DNA from 2 places in the Actinomadura geliboluensis genome. Region 2 is predicted to be linked to the other one. Evidence: riboswitches for the same ligand, from Rfam matches in the RefSeq annotation. Region 2 holds a riboswitch; the other holds the start of a gene.
The links. A riboswitch is a leader RNA that binds a small molecule or an ion and turns the genes downstream of it on or off. The one in region 2 is predicted to bind S-adenosylmethionine.
Positions count from the first base shown of each region.

Region 1: it holds a riboswitch for S-adenosylmethionine, as region 2 does, so the genes downstream of both, thrC (threonine synthase) here and ACGFI1_RS41305 (aminotransferase class V-fold PLP-dependent enzyme) in region 2, are expected to answer to the same signal.

Region 1 is NZ_JBICUA010000025.1:31,063-42,244, forward strand. Features, by position in the region: gene ACGFI1_RS44235 (serine/threonine-protein kinase) at 97-2,190, opposite strand; gene ACGFI1_RS44240 (RNA polymerase sigma factor) at 2,184-2,735, shown strand; gene ACGFI1_RS44245 (sulfotransferase family protein) at 2,851-3,873, shown strand; gene ACGFI1_RS44250 (alpha,alpha-trehalose-phosphate synthase (UDP-forming)) at 3,896-5,386, opposite strand; gene ACGFI1_RS44255 (cation diffusion facilitator family transporter) at 5,518-6,456, shown strand; SAM riboswitch class I at 6,571-6,711, shown strand; gene thrC (threonine synthase) at 6,727-7,971, shown strand; gene ACGFI1_RS44265 (MoaD/ThiS family protein) at 7,986-8,261, shown strand; gene ACGFI1_RS44270 (DUF5959 family protein) at 8,322-8,714, shown strand; gene ACGFI1_RS44275 (hypothetical protein) at 8,742-9,092, shown strand; gene groL (chaperonin GroEL) at 10,522-11,182, shown strand, end outside.
Region 2 is NZ_JBICUA010000019.1:48,206-59,387, forward strand. Features, by position in the region: gene ACGFI1_RS41270 (hypothetical protein) at 1-943, shown strand, start outside; gene ACGFI1_RS41275 (class I SAM-dependent methyltransferase) at 985-1,740, shown strand; gene ACGFI1_RS41280 (methyltransferase domain-containing protein) at 1,751-2,335, shown strand; gene ACGFI1_RS41285 (exodeoxyribonuclease III) at 2,362-3,180, opposite strand; gene ACGFI1_RS41290 (FKBP-type peptidyl-prolyl cis-trans isomerase) at 3,395-4,546, shown strand; gene ACGFI1_RS41295 (transglycosylase domain-containing protein) at 4,757-7,444, shown strand; gene ACGFI1_RS41300 (hypothetical protein) at 7,513-7,884, opposite strand; SAM riboswitch class IV at 7,937-8,053, shown strand; gene ACGFI1_RS41305 (aminotransferase class V-fold PLP-dependent enzyme) at 8,096-9,355, shown strand; gene ACGFI1_RS41310 (SseB family protein) at 9,457-11,182, shown strand, end outside.

The DNA.
Region 1 (11,182 bases), on a different contig from region 2:
ACGCAAGCCTCGGGTGCCGGCGCATGCGAAACGCGCCCCGCGAGGTGGTCCTCGCGGGGCGCGTTTCGAGAGGTGGGCGCTCGGCGGCGCGCCGGGTCAGGGGCCGGTGACCTTCAGGTGGTCCAGGATGTCCTTGGTGGCCTCGCGGTCGTCGGTCTCCTTGACCCTGATCCACAGGCCGAACTTGCCGGCCTTGTCCTTGAGGCCGATCTCCGTGACCGACGGCGTGCCGACCTTGCAGGCGGTGAAGCGGGTGATCGTCCCGCTGAGGGCGCCGTCCGGCGTCGTGTAGTTCTCCGGCGCGGCCTTCGTGCACTGCGGGTGGGCGGCCGCGCTCGGCGGCGGCAGCTGGCCGGGGCGCAGGTCCGTGGTGACGCCGATGAAGACGCCGGGGCCCTTGCCGTTGCCGAGGAACGCCGCCTTGTCCGGGGTCGCGCGCAGCACCGGCCGGGCCTGCGGGTCGTTCAGCTGGACGGTGGACGGCGACCACGTCTGCTCCTGGCCCTTCGGCCACGCCTTCGGCACCGCGGTCTTGATCTTGCCCGCGGCGTCGGAGACGGCGACGAAGTCCTTCGGGACGGCCGGCGTCTTCTTCTTGTCCTTGTCGCCCCCGCCGTCCCCGCCGGAGAACAGCAGGCCGAGCGTCAGACCGCCGACGAGCGCGACCGCCAGCACGACCACGGTGATGATCAGCGGCGTGACGAACTTCTTGGGCGCGCCGCCGCCGGGCCCGCCGGCGCCGCCGCCCCCGAGCCGGCTCATCAGCCCGCCGCCCTGCTTGCCGCCGGGCCCCTGGCCCTGTCCCTGCCCCTGTCCCTGGACCGGGGGCGCCTGGAAGCCCGTGGGCGGCAGCGGGCCGCCGTAGGGGCCGGGCGGGGGCGGGCCCATCGGCTGGCCGGGGGCGCCGCCGCCCTGCGGAGGCGGCTGCGTCGGGAAGACCGCCGTCTTGTTGTCGCCGCCTTGCGCCGGCGGCGGCTGCTGGTAGGCGACCGTGCGGTCATTGTCGTTGTCCGGGGACGTGGGCCCCTCGGGCTGCCCGAACGGGACGGCGCGTCCGCCCGGCTCGTCCACGATCGTCGCCTCCGCACCGGCCTGAGGGCGCGGCGGGAGGCGCATCTCGGACGTGTGGACGTCGTCCTCCATGGGCTGGTCGAGCCGGGTCTGCATGTCGGCCGGGCCCGCCGGCCCGGCGGCGGGCGCCGGGGGACGTGCCTTGGAACCGTCCCGGTAGAAGTCCTGCACGGTCGCGTCCGCGTCGATCCGCGGGCCGTGCGGCGCGGGTACGGGCGCGGGCTGCGCCGGCGGCCCGGCTTGCACGGGTTGCGCAGGAGGCGCCGTCGTCGGACGCAGCGTGGACAGGGCCTCCGCGAACGCCTCCGCGGTCGGCCACCGCTTCTCCCGCTCCACCTCCAGCGCCCGCATGATGACCTGGTCGAACGCGGGCGGCAGCCCTTCGCGCAGCTCGCTCGGCGGCGACTTGACCGGGGCCGGGCCGGGGGCCCGTCCGGTGATCATGTGGTAGGTCAGCGCGCCGAGCCCGTACACGTCGGCGCGGACGTCCAGCCCGCCGCCGAACCGCGCCTGCTCCGGCGACATGTAGCCGGGGGTGCCGACAGGCAGCGTGAACGCCCCCGACGCGTGCGCGAGGGCCTTGGCCAGGCCGAGGTCGGCGATGAGCAGCTTCTCGCCGCCGTCCGGCGTCGACTGGAACAGCACGTTGGACGGCTTGAGGTCCCGGTGGATCACCCCGAGCGTGTTGATCACCTCGACGCCGTAGGCGATCTGCTCGGCCAGCGCGACCACCTCGCTGACCGGAAGTGGCCGTTCGCGCATCCGGTCGCCGAGCGTCCCCCGGTCGGCGTACGACATCACGAAGTAGGGGCGGCCGTCCGGCAGCTCCCCGATGTCGTGGACGCGGACGAGCCGCTCGGAGTCGGCGCGGCGCAGGATCCGGGCCTCCTCCAGGAACCGGTTGCGCACGTCCAGATCGTCGATCAGATTGCTGTTCAGGACCTTGATGGCGACCTGTGACTCCAGGGCGTCGTCGTGCCCCAGCCACACCGAGGCGAACGCCCCCGAACCCAGGACGCGATCGATTCGGTAACGGCCTACAGCTGGTGGGAAAGACACTCCCGTATCATCCCAGCAAACGGGGTGACCCCGCGAACGAGCAATGAGGCGGCATGGCATTCGACGAGAGGACCGAGGAGCTGGCGGTGAGGGCCGCCCAGGGCGACCAGGGCGCGCTCAACGAGCTCCTCCGCAAGATCGAGCCGGACGTGCTGCGGCACAGTTCGCGGTTCCTGCCGTGCCGGCAGGACGCCGAGGAGGCATGCCAGGACGCACTGCTCCAGGTCGCGCGCAACATCCACCGGTTCGAGGGCCGGTCGCGGTTCAGCACCTGGCTGCACGTGGTCGTCGCCAACTCCGCCCGCTCCACCTACCGGTCGCTGAAGCGGCGCTCGGTCGAGCAGGCGGGCGAGCTGCCCCAGCAGCGCCCCGACCCGCGCCGCACCAGCGTCATCGCCGGTTCCCGGGTCGACATCCTCGACGCCATGGAGGACCTGGAGGCCCGCAAGCCCGACCTCATCCAGGCCCTCGTCCTGCGGGACGTGTCCCAGCTGGAGTACGCGGAGATCGCCGAGCAGCTCAAGCTGCCGCTCGGCACGGTCAAGTCCCGCATCCACGAGGCGCGCAAGCAGGTCAGGCAGACGCTGGGCGAGTCCTACACCTGACGGTCGGCGGTGCGGCCCGGCGGCGCCGGGCCGGCCGTCAAGGGTCGGTCATCGACCGGTCACGGTGCGTCAAGAACGCAGGCCGCGGCATGCGCGCGTCCACCAGCATCGGTGCATGCCATCAGGACCGGCCTCCCGTCACGACCGCCCGATCTTCGTCCTCGGCTGCGCCCGCTCGGGGACGACGCTGCTGCGGCTGATGCTCCACTCGCACCCGCGCATCGCGATCCCGGGGGAGACGAAGTTCGTGCTCCCCGCCTATACGGGGCGGTGCGACTTCGGTGACCTCGCGGAGAGCAAGAACAGGCGCGCCCTCGCGGAGTGGATCATGGGCGACCGGTCGACCAAGGTGCACGCCCTCGGCCTGGACGCCGACGCGGTCATCGAGGAGATCGTCGCCGGGCCGCCCACGCTCGGCTCCGCGCTCGGCACCGTCTTCCGCGCCTACGCGCGGCTGCACGGCAAGCCGCGCTGGGGCGACAAGCGGCCGAGCTACGCCCGGTACGCGAGCACGCTGCTGCGGATGTTCCCGGACGCGCAGTTCGTCCACCTCGTCCGGGACGGCCGGGACTGCGTCGCCTCGCTGCTGGAGATGCCCTGGTACGACGGCGACGTCCACCACGCCATCTCGCTCTGGCGGGAGACGATCGACCAGGGCCGCCGGCTCGCGCACCGCCTCGGCCCCGACACCTACTACGAGCTGCAGTACGAGCGGCTCGTCGCGGACCCCGCCGACGAGCTGGCGCGGCTCTGCGGGTTCCTCGGCGAGGACTTCGACCCGGTGATGACGCATCCGGAGGGGCTCGCGCGGCGGACCGTCCCGTCCCGCAAGCGGTGGCACGGCCGGACGCACGACGCCGTCAACACGGGCCGCATCGGGTCGTGGGCGGAGCGGCTCGACCCCTGGGAGATCAGCCTGGCGGAGGCCGCGTTCGGGGAGCGGCTCGCCGAGTACGGCTACGAGCCGAGCGGCCTGCCGAAGCCGCCCGCGTCGCAGCTCGCCCATTTCACCCGGGTCAGCGCCCACCGCCGGATGGCGCAGAGCAAGGACGCGCTGCGCGAGCGCTGGAAGCAGCGCCACGAGCCGAACCCGGTCGAGTGCAAGCTGCCAACCGAGACGTCCACCAGCGCCGGCTGACGCGCCCGCAGCGCGCCGCGGGTCAGTCCAGGGCGGCGAGCTGGTCGGCGAACCAGCGCTGCGGCGGGAGGGCCGCCGCGGCGGCGGCGAGGCGGGCGCAGCGCTCGGACCGCAGCCCGCGCGGCATCAGCAGCGCCTGGTGCAGGGTCTCCGCCGTCTGCGACACGTCGTACGGGTTGACCATCAGGGCGTCCTCCGACAATTCGGACGCCGCCCCCGCCTCCCGTGAGAGAACGAGCGCGCAGCCCTGCTCCGACAGGACGGGCCCTTCCTTCGCCACCAGGTTCATGCCGTCCCGGATGGGGTTGACCAGCAGGACGTCCGCCAGGCCGTAGGCGGCGAGCGACCGCGGATAGTCGTCGTTCACCTGGAGGATCAGCGGATCCCAGTCGGCCGTGCCGAACTCCTCGGTGATCTGCGCGGCCATTCGCTGGACGGCCGCGGTGTACTCGCGGTACTCGGGCAGGTCGTAGCGCGACGGATAGGCGAACGCCAGATGCACCACGCGCCCGCGCCACTCGGGATGGTTGACGAGCATCTCCCGGTAGGCGGCGAGGCCGCGCACGATGTTCTTCGACAGTTCGGTCCGGTCGATCCGCACGATGAGCTGGCGGTCGCCCACTTGCTCCTTCAGCGCGCGGGCCCGCTCCACTACGTCCTGCTGGGACGCGCGCTTGCGCAGTGCCGCCTCGTCCACGCCGAGGCCATGGACGCCCACGTGTGTGGTGTGCCCTGCGCAGGTGACGGTCCGGGCCGACCGGTCGACGCGCGCACCCGGAAGCAGTTCGCAGCAGTCGAGGAACGCCGAAGCCCACCGCTCAGTGAGGAACCCGGCGTGGTCGGCGCCGAGTATGCCCATCAGGACCTGCGCCCCGATGTCGTCCGGCAGCAGCCTGAAGTACTCAGGCGGCGCCCAAGGCGTGTGGGAGAAGTGGACGATCCTCAAGTCGGGCCGACGGTCCCGCAGCATCCGCGGAGCGAGCGACAGGTGGTAGTCCTGGATCGCCGCCTTCGCGCCATGGGAGGCGTCCCGTGCCAAGGCGTCCGCGAAGGCCGCGTTGTACGCCTCATAGGACTGCCAGTCACGCCGTGCGCGCGCGTCGAAATGAGGGCTGCGCGGGGTGTCGTACAGCAGGTGGTGGACGAACCACAGCGTCGAGTTGGCCACGCCGTTGTACGCACGGTCGAAGGTCGCCTCCGGGATGTCGAGCATCCGTACGGCCGCGCCACCGGTGTCGTAACCCGCCAGGTCTATGCGGCCGTCCGGTGAACGGCGAGCAGCAGTCCGATCGCCCTCACCGAGGCTCGCGCACACCCACAGCACGTCCGCGGCTGAAGAAGGCGCCTCCGCCTGCTGCGCGGGACGTGGCGGCCCAGGGTCGCGCGGGGCGCCCGTGACGGCGGCCAAGCCCGACACCAGCCCGCCCCCACCGCGCCGCATGGCCAGCTCCCCGTCCTCCGACAGCGAGAACGACACAGGGCCTCGGTTGGACGCCACCAGCACTTGGCTCATACCGGCAGGGTCTCAGTTGGGACGCAGGCGCTCCACAGTGACCCGCGTGGTTTGCACCACGGGCGCCGCAAGCCCCCGCGGCGGCCGGATCCGGCGCGATTAGCGGGCGGCGCGCGGGGTAACCGATTCGGATGAGCAGGTCCGAGACGACGAAGACCGTGCTCGTCGCCGGAGCGGCCAACCTCGTCCTCGCGATCGTCAAGCTGGTCGCCGGCCTGCTGGCCGGATCCAGCGCGATGCTCGCCGAGAGCGCCCACTCCGTGGCGGACACCCTCAACCAGTCCTTCCTCCTCGCCTCGCTGCGGCGCAGCGAACGCCCCCCCGACCGGCGGCACCCCTTCGGCTACGGCAACGAGCGGTACGTCTGGTCGCTGCTCGCCGCGTTCGGCATCTTCATCGCCGGCGCCGGGTTCTCGATCTTCGAGGGCGTGCTGACCATGACCGGTCACGGCGGCACCGGCACCGCGGTCTGGCTCGCCTACGCCGTCCTCGCCCTCGCCGCCGTGCTGGAGGGCACGTCCTGGATACGCGCCTTCTACCAGGCCCGCAAGGAGACCCGCGAGAACGGCCGCGACCTCGTCGAGCACGTCCGCCGGTCGCCCGACCTGACGTTCAAGACCGCGCTGTTCGAGGACAGCGCCGCGATGGTCGGCCTCGCGCTCGCCGCCGGCGGGCTGGTGCTGCGGCAGCTGACCGGGTCGGACTTCTGGGACGGGCTCGCGTCCGTCCTCATCGGCGTGCTGCTCGCCGGGCTCGCGCTGCTGATCGGCCGGGAGAGCTCCGTCCTGCTCATCGGGCGGGCCGCCGACCCCGCCGACCAGCGCGTGATCCGCGCGGAGATCCTCCGCGCGCCCGGCGTGACCGGCGTGGACGAGCTGCTCACCATGCACTTCGGGCCCGAGCAGCTGCTCGTCGCCGCCAAGGTCAACTTCTCCGACGCGATCAGCGCCGACCAGGCCGAGGACGTCGCCGGCGAGATCGACCGGCGGCTCCGCGAGCGGATCCCGATCATCCGGCACGTGTTCCTCGACCCGACCCAGCGCCCCGCGCGCGAGGGGTCGGCGGCGTGATCAAGACCTCATCCGGGTACCGTCTCAACCGGTGGACCCGGCTGTCTGGCATCCGGTCAGTTCATGTAAAGTCACGCATACGAGTTCAAAGCACTCGTGACGACAACTGAATACCGCTCATCCAGAGGGGTGGAGGGACCGGCCCTGCGAAGCCCCGGCAACCACCCGGCTGTGGCGCGTCGCGATCCTGCGAGGCCGGCCGGGAGATGGTGCCAACTCCGGCCTGCGACCAAGGTGGCGCAGGGAAGATGGGGAGAAAGGCCTCGCTTCATGGCACTCACGCCTGCCACAGACCTCGGACCCGCGACCGCGCTCGTCTGCCGCGAATGCGGCACCACCCGCGATCTCGGCCCTTTCTACGCCTGTGAAGAGTGTTTCGGCCCCCTGGAGATCGCCTACGACTTCCAGGGCGTCACCCGGGAGTCCATCGCGTCCGGGCCCCGCAACATCTGGCGGTACCGCGGGCTGCTGCCCGTCCCGGCGAACGTCGCCGACACCCCCAACACCGAGCCCGGCCTGACCCGGCTCGTCCGCGCCGACAACCTCGCCGAGAGCCTCGGCCTGCAGAGCCTGTGGGTGAAGGACGACAGCGGCAACCCGACCCACTCGTTCAAGGACCGCGTCGTCGCCGTCGCGCTCGCCGCCGCCCGCGAACTCGGCTTCAAGGTGCTGGCCTGCCCGTCCACCGGCAACCTCGCCAACGCGGTCGCCGCCGCCGCGGCCCGCGCCGGGATCCGCAGCGCCGTGTTCGTCCCGTCCAACCTCGAAGCCCAGAAGATCATCACGACGGCCGTGTACGGCGGGACGTTCGTGACGGTCGACGGCAACTACGACGACGTCAACCGGCTCGCCTCGGAGATCGCCGGGGAGCAGGACGACTGGGCGTTCGTCAACGTCAACGTCCGGCCCTACTACGCCGAGGGCTCCAAGACGCTCGGCTACGAGATCGCCGAGCAGCTCGGCTGGCGGCTCCCGGACCAGATCGTCGTCCCGGTCGCGTCCGGCTCCCAGCTCACCAAGATCGACAAGGCGTTCCAGGAGCTGATCAAGCTCGGCCTGGTCGAGGACCGCCCGTACCGCGTGTTCGGCGCCCAGGCCGCCGGCTGCGACCCGGTCGCCGCCGCGTTCAAGGCCGGGCACGACGTCGTCCGCCCGGTGAAGCCGGACACGATCGCCAAGTCCCTCGCCATCGGCAACCCGGCCGACGGCCCCTACGTCCTGGACGTCGCCCGCCGCACCAACGGCGCCGTCGAGGATGTCACCGACGCCGAGGTCGTCGAGGGCATCCGCCTCCTCGCCCGCACCGAGGGCATCTTCGGCGAGACCGCCGGCGGCGTCACCGTCGCCACCCTCCGCAAGCTGATCGACGCGGGCACCCTCGACCCCGCCGCCGAGACCGTGATCATCAACTCCGGGGACGGGCTGAAGACCCTGGACGCCGTCGCCCCGGTCGTCGCACCGTCCGCGAACATCGCCCCGTCCCTGGAGGCGTTCCGCGCCGCCGGCCTCGCCTGAGAAAAGGAGCACCCATGAGCGTTTCCGTGCGCATCCCGACGATCCTGCGGACCTACACCGGCGGCGAGTCCGAGGTGAAGGCGGAGGGCGCGACCCTGCGCGCCGTCGTCGCCGACCTGGAGGCGAGCTACGCCGGCATCTCCGCCCGCATCCTGGACGACGCCGGCAAGATCCGCCGCTTCGTCAACGTCTACGTCGGCGACGAGGACGTCCGCTTCGCCGACGGCCTCGACACCGCCACCCCCGACGGCGCGCAGATCTCGATCATCCCCGCCGTCGCCGGAGGCTGACGCCCCGCCCGCCGCCCGGTCCCGTCCGCACGGGGCCGGGCGCGGGTCTACGATGGCGCGGTGCCAGCGGAACTGATCAACCTCGCCGACGACCTCGGGAACAGCGTCGTGCTGCGGGTGACGGGCCAGGAGAGCCACGGCCTCACCGGAGAGATCGAGGTCGGCAGCTATTTCGTCAGCGGCGGCATCAAAACCTGGCTGGACGCCGAAGACCTCACCGCCTGGGAAAAGGTCCTCGACACCCTGGCACAGGGAGGCGACGCCGCCTGGCGTGAGGGCCAGCGCGCGACCGAGATCCACCTGGAAATCGATGACTACGACCGCGTTCACGTGGCCGTAGTCGACTCGCACTCTTTCCTGGTGACCGTGGAACTCACGATCGAAGTCGCCGACGACTGGCTGGCGGACCACCGCGAACGCCTGGCGACCGTCCGCGCACTGCTCCCCGAATAAGGGACGCGCACCGATAGCCTCCACCGCGTGAGCGACGACATCCAGCAGGTTCAGCCACTCGACTCCGCGATAGCCGAAGAGTGGCTGCGCAAGACCGACGAGCCGGACCTGCGCGCCGTATCGGCTTCCAAACTCCGCGAGGGCCCGTGGTGGCACGTCAGCGTCTGGGTCATGGAATTCATCCGCACTGACCCCCTCGAATCCGAACTGCGCCACCGCATCGCCGACGCACTGAGCGCCGTCCCCGGCGTTACGGACGTCGAGGAGGAGGACCGCGAAGTCTGGACAGTGACCGGCGACCCGACGGGCAAGGCCCTGGTCGAAGCAGCAGCGCAGGTAGTGGACGATTTCTCCGACCAAACCCGCACCGCTCTCTAGCATCTCCGGCCCGACCGGGCCGGGCACAGCTACGCCGCCCGTGACTTCACGGATTACCGCGACTAGCGCACTCTCGACGAGTTCGCCCTGGAGGCAGCGCGCCCGGCATATCCCGACGGACCTCGACGACCCCGAACAAAGCGCCGACGAGATCCTCGCCTATCGTCCCATCGCCCTCTAATCCGGATCACGAGTTGCTCTGAAGCGCCGCTAGAAACTCATCTGCCGGCCCTTCTCAATGCGACCAGATTGACCGGGCAGACGTCGCCGCAAACGCGTTCTCCGAAAGCGCCCAAAAGCCAGGTGCCGAGCAACTGTCATTGAGTGACAAGGTGAGCATCCGTCCGTCGAGAACCAGTTCGTGCGTGAACTCGTTAATGAGCCGCCTCGTTCGCTGACGGACGGCAGCAAGCCAGGATGCGCTCATCGATCAACGTTCCGAACTTCGGGGGCTTCGCCGATGCCCGCGCGGTGGCGGCGGCAGCGGAGCAGGCGGGATGGCTACGCCCCGCCAGCGGAGGAGGTACGCAACCTCGTCTCCTACGTGCACGGGCAGCGTGCGTCCCTACAGGACCGGCCCACGAGGCTGTCCGTTCCGTGACTGTTCCGTGCCACCCGGGGCACGGCCAGAGGCGACGGGCTAGGCTTACCTCCCGGAAGGGGAGTATCCCCAAAGTGGCGAGCCCGTCATCACGTCCGTCCATGGCGGACCGGGCCGTTCGGCCGTGGCGTTCGCACGGCGGGAGAGACCTTCGGAGCTGCTTTTCTGCTGCCCGGAGGTCTTCATGGGCGAGGCCCAGAATAATTTCGGAAACATCGCGCTGCTCCCCGGGCTCGGGGCGTGTCTTGTCGCTCTGATCCTCTTCACTCTCATCGCCGTCGTCATCGTCCCGGCGGTGTGGTCGAGGACGCCGGAGCGACGCGAGGCGGCGTTGGTCGTGCTTCGCCTGCTCCTCCGTCACCTGTCCGAGCGGAGGGCGGCTCGCATCAAGCGAGGGTCGAGTTCCTCGCGGCGCCGCTCCTGACCGTCGCGGCGCGGCCGCCGGCGCGTCCGGTAGCGGCCTGGACCCCTCCCACCTCCGCTGCCGAACGCGCGGAACAGGACGTCGTTGCCGCTGGACGAGCACGTTCAGAGGGGCGCGGCGACACACCCGTGAGACTCCCGGAAAAGCTCCCGTCGCAGGTGAGAACGGGTCTGGACGGGTAGGTGAACCTTCCCCCGGCGAGGATGTGTGGCGCTTGCACTCGGCAGGGTAGAGTGCTAAACAAACGGTTGGCACTCTGCTGTGGAGAGTGACAGCTTCACAGTCTGGGTCGGGGCGATGAGGCCTCAGTCCGGCGGCGGAATGGAAGTCGTCGGCGGGGGCCGTCCGTCGCGGGCGTCGGCTCGATCCGTCTAAGCCACCTTGTTCCGGGAGGACTGGAGCCTATGGCTGCAAAGATGATCGCGTTCGACGAGGAGGCCCGTCGCGGTCTCGAGCGCGGCATGAACCAGCTGGCCGATGCCGTAAAGGTGACCCTTGGTCCGAAGGGTCGCAACGTCGTGCTGGAGAAGAAGTGGGGCGCCCCCACGATCACCAACGACGGTGTGTCGATCGCCAAGGAGATCGAGCTCGAGGACGCGTGGGAGAAGATCGGCGCGGAGCTCGTCAAGGAGGTCGCCAAGAAGACCGACGACGTCGCGGGTGACGGCACCACCACCGCGACCGTGCTGGCCCAGGCGCTGGTGCGCGAGGGTCTGCGGAACGTGGCCGCGGGCGCGAACCCGATGTCGCTGAAGCGGGGCATCGAGGCCGCGGTCGAGCGGGTCAGCGAGGAGCTGTCCAAGCTGGCCAAGGACGTGGAGACCAAGGAGCAGATCGCCTCCACGGCGTCCATCTCCGCGGGCGACCCGCAGATCGGCGAGATGATCGCCGAGGCGATGGACAAGGTCGGCAAGGAAGGCGTCATCACGGTCGAGGAGAGCCAGACCTTCGGTCTGGAGCTCGAGCTCACCGAGGGGATGCGCTTCGACAAGGGCTACATCTCGCACTACTTCGTGACCGACCCCGAGCGGATGGAGGCGGTCCTCGAGGACCCGTACATCCTGA
Region 2 (11,182 bases):
CACGATCTTCCGCCTGTGGGACAACACCGAATGGCTGGACCGGATCAGCGGGCGGTCCCTGCAGAGCCTGATGTCGTCCGTCCCGGGAATCGCCGAGTACTCGATGGCGCACGCCGTCCGGAAAAGGCGGGACGGGCTCGTCGGCGAACTGCACGGCGAAGGGCTCGCGGTCGACCTGGACGCCCTGGAGAACTCCCCGGTCGCGCAGCAGCACCTGCTGAACGCGCTGGAGGCCGCGCTGCACATCGTGCGCGGGCAGGCGACGCAGAAGACGTCGTCCTTCATCGCCCGGTTCTGGGGCCAGGAGCAGGACCGCGCGCTCGAAGCCATCTACTCGACGGACCGCGGCCTCCTGGAGGACCCGCAGAAGCTCTTCGACGCGTCCGTCGACCTGGCCCCGCGGCTGAACCGCAAGACGTACTCGTTCCATTCGATCCTGGCGCTGAACATCCTCACGCACCAGGTCAGCAAGGTGACGGGGAAGCTGGAGGCCGACCTCGGCTTCGAGGTCCCCGGGCGCCAGGCCGCGTTCATGATGCGCGGCGTCGTGATGGGCTCCCTGATCGGCTCGAACGACTTCGAGCTCGCCGAGCGGTACCGCCGGGAGCTCGACGCGACGCCCGTGTACGCGGCGCTGGAGGAATGGGCGTTCCCGACCTACACCAGAGACGGCCGGATCAGCAGCGACTTCACCTTGCCGAGCTCCCTCTCGCTGCGCAACACGGCCACCGAGGTGCTGCGCGAGATAGCGGTGTACAACGACGCCTACCTGTACTACCTGGCGTCCACGTACATTCCGCTGGCGTTGAAGCGCGACCCCGCGTTCGGCGGCAGGCTCGCCGAGCTCGTCCAGGCGCTCGAGCTGCGCGGGGCCGACTGCCGGGACAGAACGACCAGACAGACCTGCAACGCGCTGGTTCGGCGGCTCAAGGGCCTCGCCTGAACCGGATGTGGAACACGGCCGCACGACGGAATGGGGAGCCGGTGGAGGACTCGGCGCAAGCCATCGCAAATCTGACGCGTGAAAGGTGGGAGGCCAACGCGCAGTACTGGGTCAAGGTCATCAGGGAGCGCCGCGACCGGTACCGGACGGAGCTGACCGACGCCGCCGTCCTCGACGCCGTCGGCCCCTGCGCGGGCCTGAAGGTCCTGGACGCGGGGTGCGGCGAGGGCTACCTGTCCCGCACGCTCGCCTCGATGGGCGCCGAGGTGACCGGCGTGGACGCGGCGCAGGGCCTCGTCGACGCGGCGGCGTCCCACCCGTCCCCCGGCGCGACCTTCACCCGCGCCAGCGTCGACGACCTCCCCATGGAGGACGGCCGGTACGACCTCGTCGTGTGCAACCACCTGTTCAGCCACCTGCACGACCCGACCCGCGCGATCGGCGAGTTCGCGCGGGTGCTGAAGAGCGGCGGGCGGCTGGTCCTGCTGACGCTGCACCCCTGCTTCTACGTGGAGAACTCCGAGCAGGGCGCGATGAACAGCGTCCCGGCGTCGCAGTACTTCGCGTCCCGCGGCGTCGATCAGCGGTTCCTGGTGGACGGCCTGGAGTCCCCTTCGCTCATCACGAGCTGGCTCCGGCCGCTGGAGTACTACGCTGGAACGCTCCGAGACGCCGGATTCGTCATCGCGGACCTGCGCGAGCCGCACCCGACGCCGGAGCAGCTCCGGGACGACCCGTGGTGGCGCAAGGGCTTCCCCACGGCGATGTTCATGCTCCTGATCGCGGAGCGCCGCTAGAGTCGCCCGCATGGACGACGTGCCGGCCGAGCTCGCCGGGCATCCGGACAGGCTCCGGTGGAACGGCAAGTACGGCGACGACCCGGCGCTGTCGCCCGTCCATCCGCTGGCGGAGCGGGCGCTGGCGCTGCCCATGCCGGACGGCGCGGTGCTCGACCTGGCGTCGGGGCCGTCCGGCAGCGCGCTGCTGGCCGCCGGGGCCGGGCGCCGCGTCACGGCCGTCGACATCTCCGAGGCCGCGCTCGGCCGGCTCGGCGCGGAGGCCCGGCGGCGCGGCCTCGAACCGCTGATCACCCTCGTCCAGGCCGACCTCGGGACGTGGCGGCCGCCGCACGGCTACGCGCTGGTCCTGTGCACGGGTTTCTGGGACCGCGCCGTGTTCGGGCGCGCGGCCGGGGCCGTCCTGCCCGGCGGCCTGCTCGGCTGGGAGGCGTTCACCGAGGACGCCCGCCGCGACCGCCCGGACATGCCGGCCGAATGGTGCCTCGCGCCCGGCGAGCCCGCCGCACTGCTGCCGGACGGCTGCACCGTCCTCGACGAGGCCGACGTCCCGGCCGCCCGCAAGCTCCGCCTCCTCGCCCGCTTCCCCGATTGACCTGAGAGTGCGGGCGGCCGGCGGCGTCAGTCCAGGTCGACCACGATCGGGGCGTGGTCGGACGGCCCCTTCCCCTTGCGGGCCTCCCGGTCGACATAGGCGGACCGGACCCGCCCGGCGAACGCGTCGTTCCCGTACACGAGGTCGATGCGCATGCCGAGGTTCTTGTGGAACGCGCCGGCCCGGTAGTCCCAGTAGGTATAAGGGTGCGGGCCCTTCATCGGGGTCGGGACGACGTCGTGGAGGCCCAGCTCGCGGAGTTCGGCGAGGGCCTGCCGTTCGGCGGGCGTGACATGGGTGGAGCCGACGAAGACGGACGGGTCCCAGACGTCGTCGTCGGTGGGGGCCACGTTGTAGTCGCCGGTCGCCATCAGCGGCGCCCCCGCCGGCAGTTCCTCGGCCAGCGCGTCGCGGAGGGCCGCGAACCATTCGAGCTTGTAGCGGTAGTGGACCGACTCCGGGGTGCGGCCGTTCGGCGCGTACAGCGACCAGACCCTTATACCGCCGCATGTGGCGCCGATCGCGCGGGCCTCGGGAACGAGGAGGGCGGGCTCTGTCAGCTTCGCCTGCGCCTCGGCTTCGCCCTCATATACGGGCTCACCGGGAAATCCGTTGGAGACGTCCTCAATGCCGACCCGTGAAAGAACCGCGACGCCGTTCCACCGGCCGTCGCCGTGCGCGGCAGTGGCATAGCCCAACTCCGCGACGTCGGCGGACGGGAACTGGTCCGCGCGGCACTTGATCTCCTGCAGGCAGACGACGTCGGGTTTCGTCTCGTCCAGCCAGGCCAGAAGGCGCGGCAGCCGGGCCTTCACCGAGTTGACGTTCCACGTCGCGAGGCGCATTCCCCCAGCCTGCCATCCGGAGGGCGTGAGTCATCGCGCCGGCGGGGATATCCTGGCGGCTTCTCCTGTCCCCTGCCGGACGGCACCGCGACCCACGCGTGACCGGTAGATTGCGGGTCGGCCTCCTTTGCACGGTTTTCACGCTGCGCTTAGCCCGGCCCTGGAAGGGTGGTCACGTTCGTGATGTCGTCGAACCCGGAGCAAGTGAGGAACCATGTCCGAGGATGACAAGCCCCGGGGCAAGCCGGCGGTCAAGGCGAAGGCGAAGATCCCGAACGCCCAGAGCATCCGCAGCCCCGAATTCACCCCGCACGGCATCAGCGCCGGGCGGGGCAGCGGGCTGAACCGGCCGTCCGCCCCGTCCGCGCTGACCGCCAAGCAGGCGCGCAAGCGGCGGATGATGATGATCGCCGGGATCGTGGTGGCCGCGCTGGCGATCTCCGGCGGCGTGTACTGGTGGGTCAACCGCCCCGACCCGGTGATCGAGGTGACCGGCAAGTTCGCCGCCGAGCCCAAGGTCGAGATCCCGACCAAGCTCGCGCCCGCCACCGGTGTGAAGATCACCAACCCGATCAAGGGCGACGGCCGCGCGGTCGCCGACGGCGACACCGTCTACGTCCAGTTCGCGACCTACAAGTGGTCCAAGGACAAGGACGACGAGAACTCGCGCGTCAAGAGCACCAGCGAGAAGGTCAGCTCGACCTACGAGCAGCAGGCCCAGCAGCCGAGCGGCCCGCGGCCCCTCGTCATCGGCAAGAGCGGCCTGAAGGAGATCGACAAGAACCTGGTCGGCCAGACGGTCGGCAGCCGGGTCGTGCTCCAGCTCCCGCCGTCCAAGGACCTCAGCCAGCTGAGCCCGCAGCAGATCACCGACAAGGACGCGGTGGTGTTCGTCATGGACATCCAGGCCGCCGTCCCGAAGGACCCGAAGCCCGAGGGCACCCCGAAGAAGCTGGACGACAAGAACCTGCCGAAGGTCGAGGACCAGGGCGCCAAGGAGCCCAAGATCACGGTCCCGGACGCGGACGCGCCCGGCAAGCTCCAGGTCAAGACGCTCGTCGAGGGCACCGGCCCGGCGCTCGCCAAGGGCGACGACGCGGTGGTGAACTACGTCGGCAAGATCTGGAAGAGCGGCGACAAGTTCGACTCCAGCTGGGACAACAAGCAGCCCGCGAACTTCCCGATCGGCACCGGGGCGACCATCCCCGGCTTCGACAAGGGCCTCACCGGCGCGAAGGTCGGCAGCCGCGTGCTGCTCGTGCTGCCGCCGGCGGAGGGCTACGGCAAGGAGGGCAGCCCGCCCAAGATCAAGGGCACGGACACCCTGGTGTTCGTCGTGGACATCCTGGCCAAGATCCAGAAGTAGCGCCCGACGGGCGCGTGACGGCGGCGGGGTGCCCGGATCGGGCCCCCGCCGCTCCGCGTTGCGGGAAAGCGCGCATTGCGACGTCCGTCACGACAACCGGCGGCGCGGATTGCCCGTCCTCCTATTGGGCGGGCACCGGGCCGCGCATTGGGCGTCCGGCGCACGGATCCCCTCAGGTATGGTCGGTAACGCATTAATCACGGGGGGCTTGTGAGCGACAGCGAAAAGGTCCCGGAGGGCGACGCGTCCACCGGGGCCGCCGAGGTGGACCTGCACGGCTCCGAGGCGGGGACACCGGCCGACCAGGACGGTCCGGCGACCGCCACGCTGACCGCGGAGGCCGAGGAATCCGCCCCGGACGCCGAATTCACCGGCGAGGACGGCATATCTCAGAACGGCGATAAGGCTCCCGAATCGGGTGACTCCGGCGACGATGCGGGCGAATCGGCGGCCGCGGAGCGCGACCCGGAAGACGCTCCGGAAGGGGCCCCTGAAGGCGACCGGGAAGGCGACCGGGAAGAGGGCGGCGAAACGGCGCCGGGCGAACCAGGTGATCTAGCCGACGAACCGGGCGATCCCGCGGGCGAATCGGCGTCCGCCGGTGTCGGAGCGCCGGACGGCGGTGATACCAAGAGCATGCCCGCCGCCTCGTCCAAGCACGGAGGACCGCCGCCGCCCGGAAGCGACGGCGGCGGAGGCGGCGACGGGAGCGGCGGGGGCCGCGGCCGCGGCCCGCGCAAGCCGCGCAGCCGCAAGGCCCGCATCCTGCGCCGGACGGTCTTCCTGCTGCTCGGGTTCATCGGGTTCTGCGTCGCCGCGTTCGGCGTCGCCTACCTGCTGACCCCCGTCCCGTCCCCGCAGGAGAAGGCGATCGCGCAGGGCCCGACGTTCTACTACGCCGACGGCAAGACCGTGATCGCCAAGACCGGCATCAACCGGGACGCGGTCAAGCTCGACCGGATCCCGGAGAGCACCCGCAACGCGGTCATCGCGGCGGAGAACGGCAGCTTCTACGACGACCCCGGCGTCTCCGTGCAGGGCACGACGCGGGCGTTCTGGTCGACCGTCACCGGGCAGCAGCTGCAGGGCGGGTCCACGATCACGCAGCAGATGGTCCGCAACTACTACGGCGGCATCGGCAAGGAGCGCTCGGTCACCCGCAAGCTCAAAGAAATCATGGTCGCGCTGAAGGTCGACCGGGAGAAGTCCAAGGACTGGATCCTGGAGCAGTACCTCAACACGATCTACTTCGGGCGCAACGCCTACGGGGTGCAGGCCGCCGCGCACGCCTACTACGGCAAGGACGTCTCCGCGCTGACGCCCGCCGAGGGCGCCTACCTCGCCGCGGCGATCCAGCAGCCGAGCAACTTCGCCGACCCGACCGGCGCCCAGCGCACCGCCGCCGAGCAGCGGTGGCGCTCCGTCCTCGGCAACATGGCGCGGGACGGCTACCTGACGTCCGCCGACGCCGCCGCGATGGAGTTCCCGACGCCGGTCAAGCAGAAGATCACCGACGTCCTCAAGGGCCAGAAGGGCTACATGGTCAACGTGGCCAAGAAGGAGCTCACCGAGCGCCGCGGCTACAGCGAGGACGAGCTCAACCGCAGCGGGCTGAAGATCACCACGACGTTCGACAAGCGGCTGATGGACGCGATGAAGCGGGCCGTCAACCAGAACGCCCCCGACGGGATGAGCAAGAAGATCCGCACCGGGGCGGTGTCGGTCGACCCGGCCACCGGGCAGGTGCTCGCCTTCTACGGCGGCCGCGGCTACCTGGAGGAGGCGCTGAGCAGCGCGTTCGGCGACTGGGCGCAGGCCGGGTCCGGGTTCAAGCCGATCGCGCTGGCCGCCGCGCTGGAGGACGGCCGCTCGCTCAGCTCCACCTACGACGGCAGCTCACCGCAGACGTTCGCGGGGTCGTCCATCCGCAACGACAGCAACCAGAGCTTCGGGTCGGTGAACCTCGTCACCGCCACCCAGAACTCGATCAACACCGCCTACGTCAACCTCGGGCAGGACATCGGCACCGAGAAGATCGCCGAGATGGCCGAGAAGATGGGCATCCCGGCGAGCCAGATGACCAAGGCGCAGCGCGGCGCCGCCACGTTCCCGCTCGGCATCGTGTCGCTGCACCCCGTCCAGCAGGCGGGCGTGTTCTCGACGTTCGCGTCCGAGGGCGTGTACCGGGCGCCGTTCGTGGTGAAGGCCGTCACCGACAACGACGACCACAAGCGCACGTTCACCGAGAAGGGCAAGCGGGCGCTCAGCGAGCAGAACGCGCGGGACGCGACGTACGCGATGGAGAAGGTCGTCGAGGGCGGCACCGGGACGGGCGCCCAGCTGCCCGACGGCCGCGACGTCGCGGGCAAGACCGGCACGACCGACAAGGGCAAGGCGATCTGGTTCAACGGGTTCATCCCGCAGATGGCGACGTCGGTCGCGATGTTCCGCAGCGACGGCAAGCCGCTGAACATCCCGGGCTACGGCGCGTACGGCGGGCAGCTCCCCGCGCAGATCTGGCGCACCTACATGACCGACGCCGTCGACATCAAGGACTACGAGCCCAAGTCGTTCGGGTCGCCGTCGATGCGGCCCGGCACCGGCAACGGCCTGCCGAACCGCCCGACCAGCCCGGACGGGCCGCAGCCGCCCCGCACCACCGGGCCGTCCCAGCCGGAGCCGCCCACGGAGGAGCCGGACATCCCGACCCCGCCGACCGGGCTGCCGACCATCATCCAGCCCCCGGACGGCGGAGGCGGCGGTGACGGCGGAGGCGGCGACCCCGGCGGCGGCGGTGACGGCGGAGGCGACGGCGGAGGTGGTGACGGCGGCGGTACCGGCGACGGCGGCGGCGGTGGCCGCATCGGCGGCTGGACCCGCTCCGGCGTGACCGGCTGAGCCCACCCCGGCGTGACCGCCCGCGCCCGCCCGCCTCGCGCGGGCGGGCGCGAGCGGGCGGGCGGGGCTCAGTCGCAGGCCTTGCCGATCTTGGCGGGCGTCTCCTGCATCACCGTGTCGAGCTGGGAGACGTCGCCGGTGCCCACGGCGGGCGCGGCGGCGCGCAGCCTGCCCGCCTCCGCCTTCAGCGCCTTGCTCAGCGCCGCGTCGTCGGCCTGCTTCGCAAGCCCGTCCACGCGTCCGGCGAGCTGCTCGGTCGCCTGCCGCCACTGCGCCGGCTCGGCCGCCGGCACGCTCCGCACCTGGGTGATGTACTGCTGGAACGCCTTCTTCGTGTCGGCGCACACCTGGTCGGTGTTGCCGCCCAGCATCCCGCACCCGCTCAGGGTGCCGAGCACCATCACGCCCCCGGCCAGCGCCCGCGCCACCGCGTACCGCATCGCATCCCCTCCCGCTTGATCCCAGAACGGACCCGCATATAATTCCGCATTAGGTCATGAGCGCCAGCGTCAAGCCCCGGCTTGCTGGCCGGCAACCCTTCGTCCGCGATGGGGTGCCCCGGGTGAGGACCTGGCCGGACGCACCACCGCGTCCCGGCAAGCGCGGATCCCGGCCTGTGTCCCGGGGTCCCTGACCCCGGAAGGTCCCGGCATGCCCACGCTGCTCGCCCGCTCCCCCATCACGCCCGCTGAGACGCGCACCGAGGGGGTCCGGGTTCACCGGATCCCGCGCGTGATCGGGGCGGACGTCCCGGTGCCGCTGCGCGACGGCCGCCGCGTCCCCTACGCCAACCTCGACTACGCCGCCAGCGCACCCTGTCTGGAGGCGGTGCAGGACGCGGTCACCCGCGCGCTGCCGTACTACAGCAGCGTGCACCGCGGTGCGGGCTACGCCTCCCAGGTCACTACCGGCGCCTATGAGGAGGCCCGCGAGACCGTCCGCTCGTTCCTCGGCGCCTGGCGCCGCTCCGCCGTCGTGTTCACCCGCAACACCACCGACTCCATGAACCTGCTCGCGCACGCCGTCCCCGCCGGGACGAGCGTCGTCGTCTTCGAGTCCGAGCACCACGCCTCCCTGCTGCCGTGGAAGCGCGCCGTGCGGCTTCCCGCGCCCGCGACCCCGGCCGAGGCCATCACCGCCGCCGACCGGGCGCTGCGGTCGTGCCCGGTCGAGCCGCGGCTGCTCATCGTCACCGCCGCGTCCAACGTCACCGGCGAGTTGTGGCCGGTCGAGGAGCTGGCGCGGGTCGCGCACCGCAACGGCGCCCGCATCGCGGTGGACGCGGCGCAGCTCGTCCCGCACCGGCCGCTCGACATGACCGCGCTCGGCCTGGACTACGCCGCGTTCTCCGGCCACAAGCTGTACGCGCCGTTCGGCGCCGGCGTGCTCGCCGGGCGCGCCGACTGGCTGCGCGCCGCCGACCCCTACCTGAAGGGCGGCGGGGCGAGCGCGTCGGTCGGCGCGACGACGCGGTGGGCGGCGTCCGCCGAGCAGCGGCACGAGGCCGGGTCGCCGAACGTCCTCGGCGCGATCGCGCTGGCCGCCGCGTGCGAGGCGCTCTCCGCGTCCTTCCCGGACCTCGCCGCGCGGGAGGAGGCGCTCGTCGGACGGCTGCGGGCGGGGCTGGCCGCGATCCCGTCCGTCCGGGAGCTGAGCTTGTGGGGCGGCCGGGCGCCGCGCGTCGGGATCGTGTCGTTCATCGTGGACGGCTGGAACGCGCGCGACGTGGCGCTTACGCTGTCGGAGGAGCACGGCATCGGCGTCCGGGACGGGAAGTTCTGCGCCCACCCCTTCGTCCGGCACCTCGCCGGCGGGGACGCCGCCGCCGTGCGCGCCAGCATCGGCATTGGGACGAGCGAGGAGCACATCGACCGGCTGCTCGCCGCCCTCGCCGGGCTGGCGGCGCGCTGACCTGCGGGGACCCGCGGACGGCCGGGCGAATATGCTCTTTGGTCCTGTTCGCCCATGTAGCGTAGGCAGTCGCGCGGGGACGAGCACGGAGGAAACAGGGGGTGGCGACCGTGGCCGACGCGTGGCGACCCACGTCGGAGCTTGAACACCGGCTTCAGGAGACCGTCCGGGCCGGGGACCAGGAGGGCTACTTCCGCCTCCTCGCGGACAGCGAACTCGTCGTCCCCGTCCCGCCGGAACTGGTGGACGGCGTCCTCGCCAACGAGACGCAGCCGTCGTGGCCGACCCAGGAGGAGGACGGCCGCGTCCACGTGCTGGTCTATACGTCGGCGTCGGCGATGCGCGCCTGCCTCGGGCCGTCCTACCGGCACTTCATGACCGTCCGGTTCGGCGACATCGCCGAGACCTGGCCGGACGCCCGCTGGTGGCTCGCCATCGACGCGCCCGCGCACGGCGTCGGCGCCGTGCTGCCGATCGAGGCGCGGATGCCGGCCTGGTTCGTGCGCCAGGTCGCCGAGGGCGACGGGCGGCCGCCGCGGGTCGGCCGCGCGCCCGCCGCCTGGGAGGAGCTCCGCGACCAGCACCGCGAGCTGCCCCGGCAGTCGCCCCGCCCCGAGTTCCAGCCCGCGAACGACGTCGAGCGCGAGCTGCTGCGGGCCGCCGCGAACAACGACCACGACCTGTTCCTGCAGACGCTCGCGGCCACCGACGTGCTGCTGCCCGTCCCGCCCGACCTCGACTTCGCGCTGCGCCCCGGCCGGCCCGGCTTCCCCTGGCAGACCCGCGAGGTGGACGGCTCCACGGTCGTGCCCGTCTTCACCTCGCCCGAGCGCCTCACGGAGGCGTCGCCGCCGGGCACCGAGTACATCACGCTGCCGTTCACCGTCGTCCTGCGCTACTGGCCGAACCACGACTGGCTCCTCGCCATCAACTCCGGCTCCCCCGCGGGCGGCACCGTCCTCGCCCAGCAGCTCCCCGGCCTCGCCACCTGGGCCGACCAGCGCGCCGCGCAGCGCATGACCGACCGCTTCGAGCCGCAGAACGACATCGAGCAGCGCCTGTTCGACACCGCCCGGCGCCGCGACACCGAGGGCTTCTACAAGATCCTGCTGGGCGCGCAGGTGCTGCTGCCCGCCGACGCCGACACCCCGTGGGGCATCGTCCCCGGCGACCCCGAGTTCCCGTGGCGGCCGATCCCCGTCCACGGCCGGACGTCCATCCAGGTGTTCACGTCGCTGAAGTGGATGAACGACGCCATCGGCTCGTCCCGCTTCATCATGCCGAGCCTGCACGAGATGGTCGCCGCCTGGCCCGACACCGAGTGGACGCTCGTCCTCAACCCGGGCACGCCCATCGACGCGTCGATGCCGGGCGAGCAGCTCCGCACGCTGCGCCTCCCGGCGGCCCCGCCGTCGGCGTCCACGCCCCCGCCGCCGGAGACCCCGGCCGTCCCGGTGGCGCCCGCCGTCCCGCCGGACGCGTCCGCCGACCGCGGCCGCCACGCCGGCCCGCCGCACGAAGACGCACCCGCACCCGCCCCCGAACCGGCTCGCGGCACCGACGCCGGCCACCACGCGGGCTCCCGACACGAAGCCGTTCCCACCGCTCAGGCGGCCCCGCCCGCCGCCCCCGAGCAGGCAGGCGCACACGGCACGGACCTCCTGAGCCAACCCGGCCCCACCGCCCCGCCACCACCGGAAACTCCCCTGGGCGGCCCGACCGGCTCACCGCCGCCCCCTGCCACGACGCCCGGCGAAGGAACCGGCGGCCACTCGCTCCCGCAGCCAGAGGCCCCCTTGGGCGACCCGGCCGACGCACCCGCCCTCC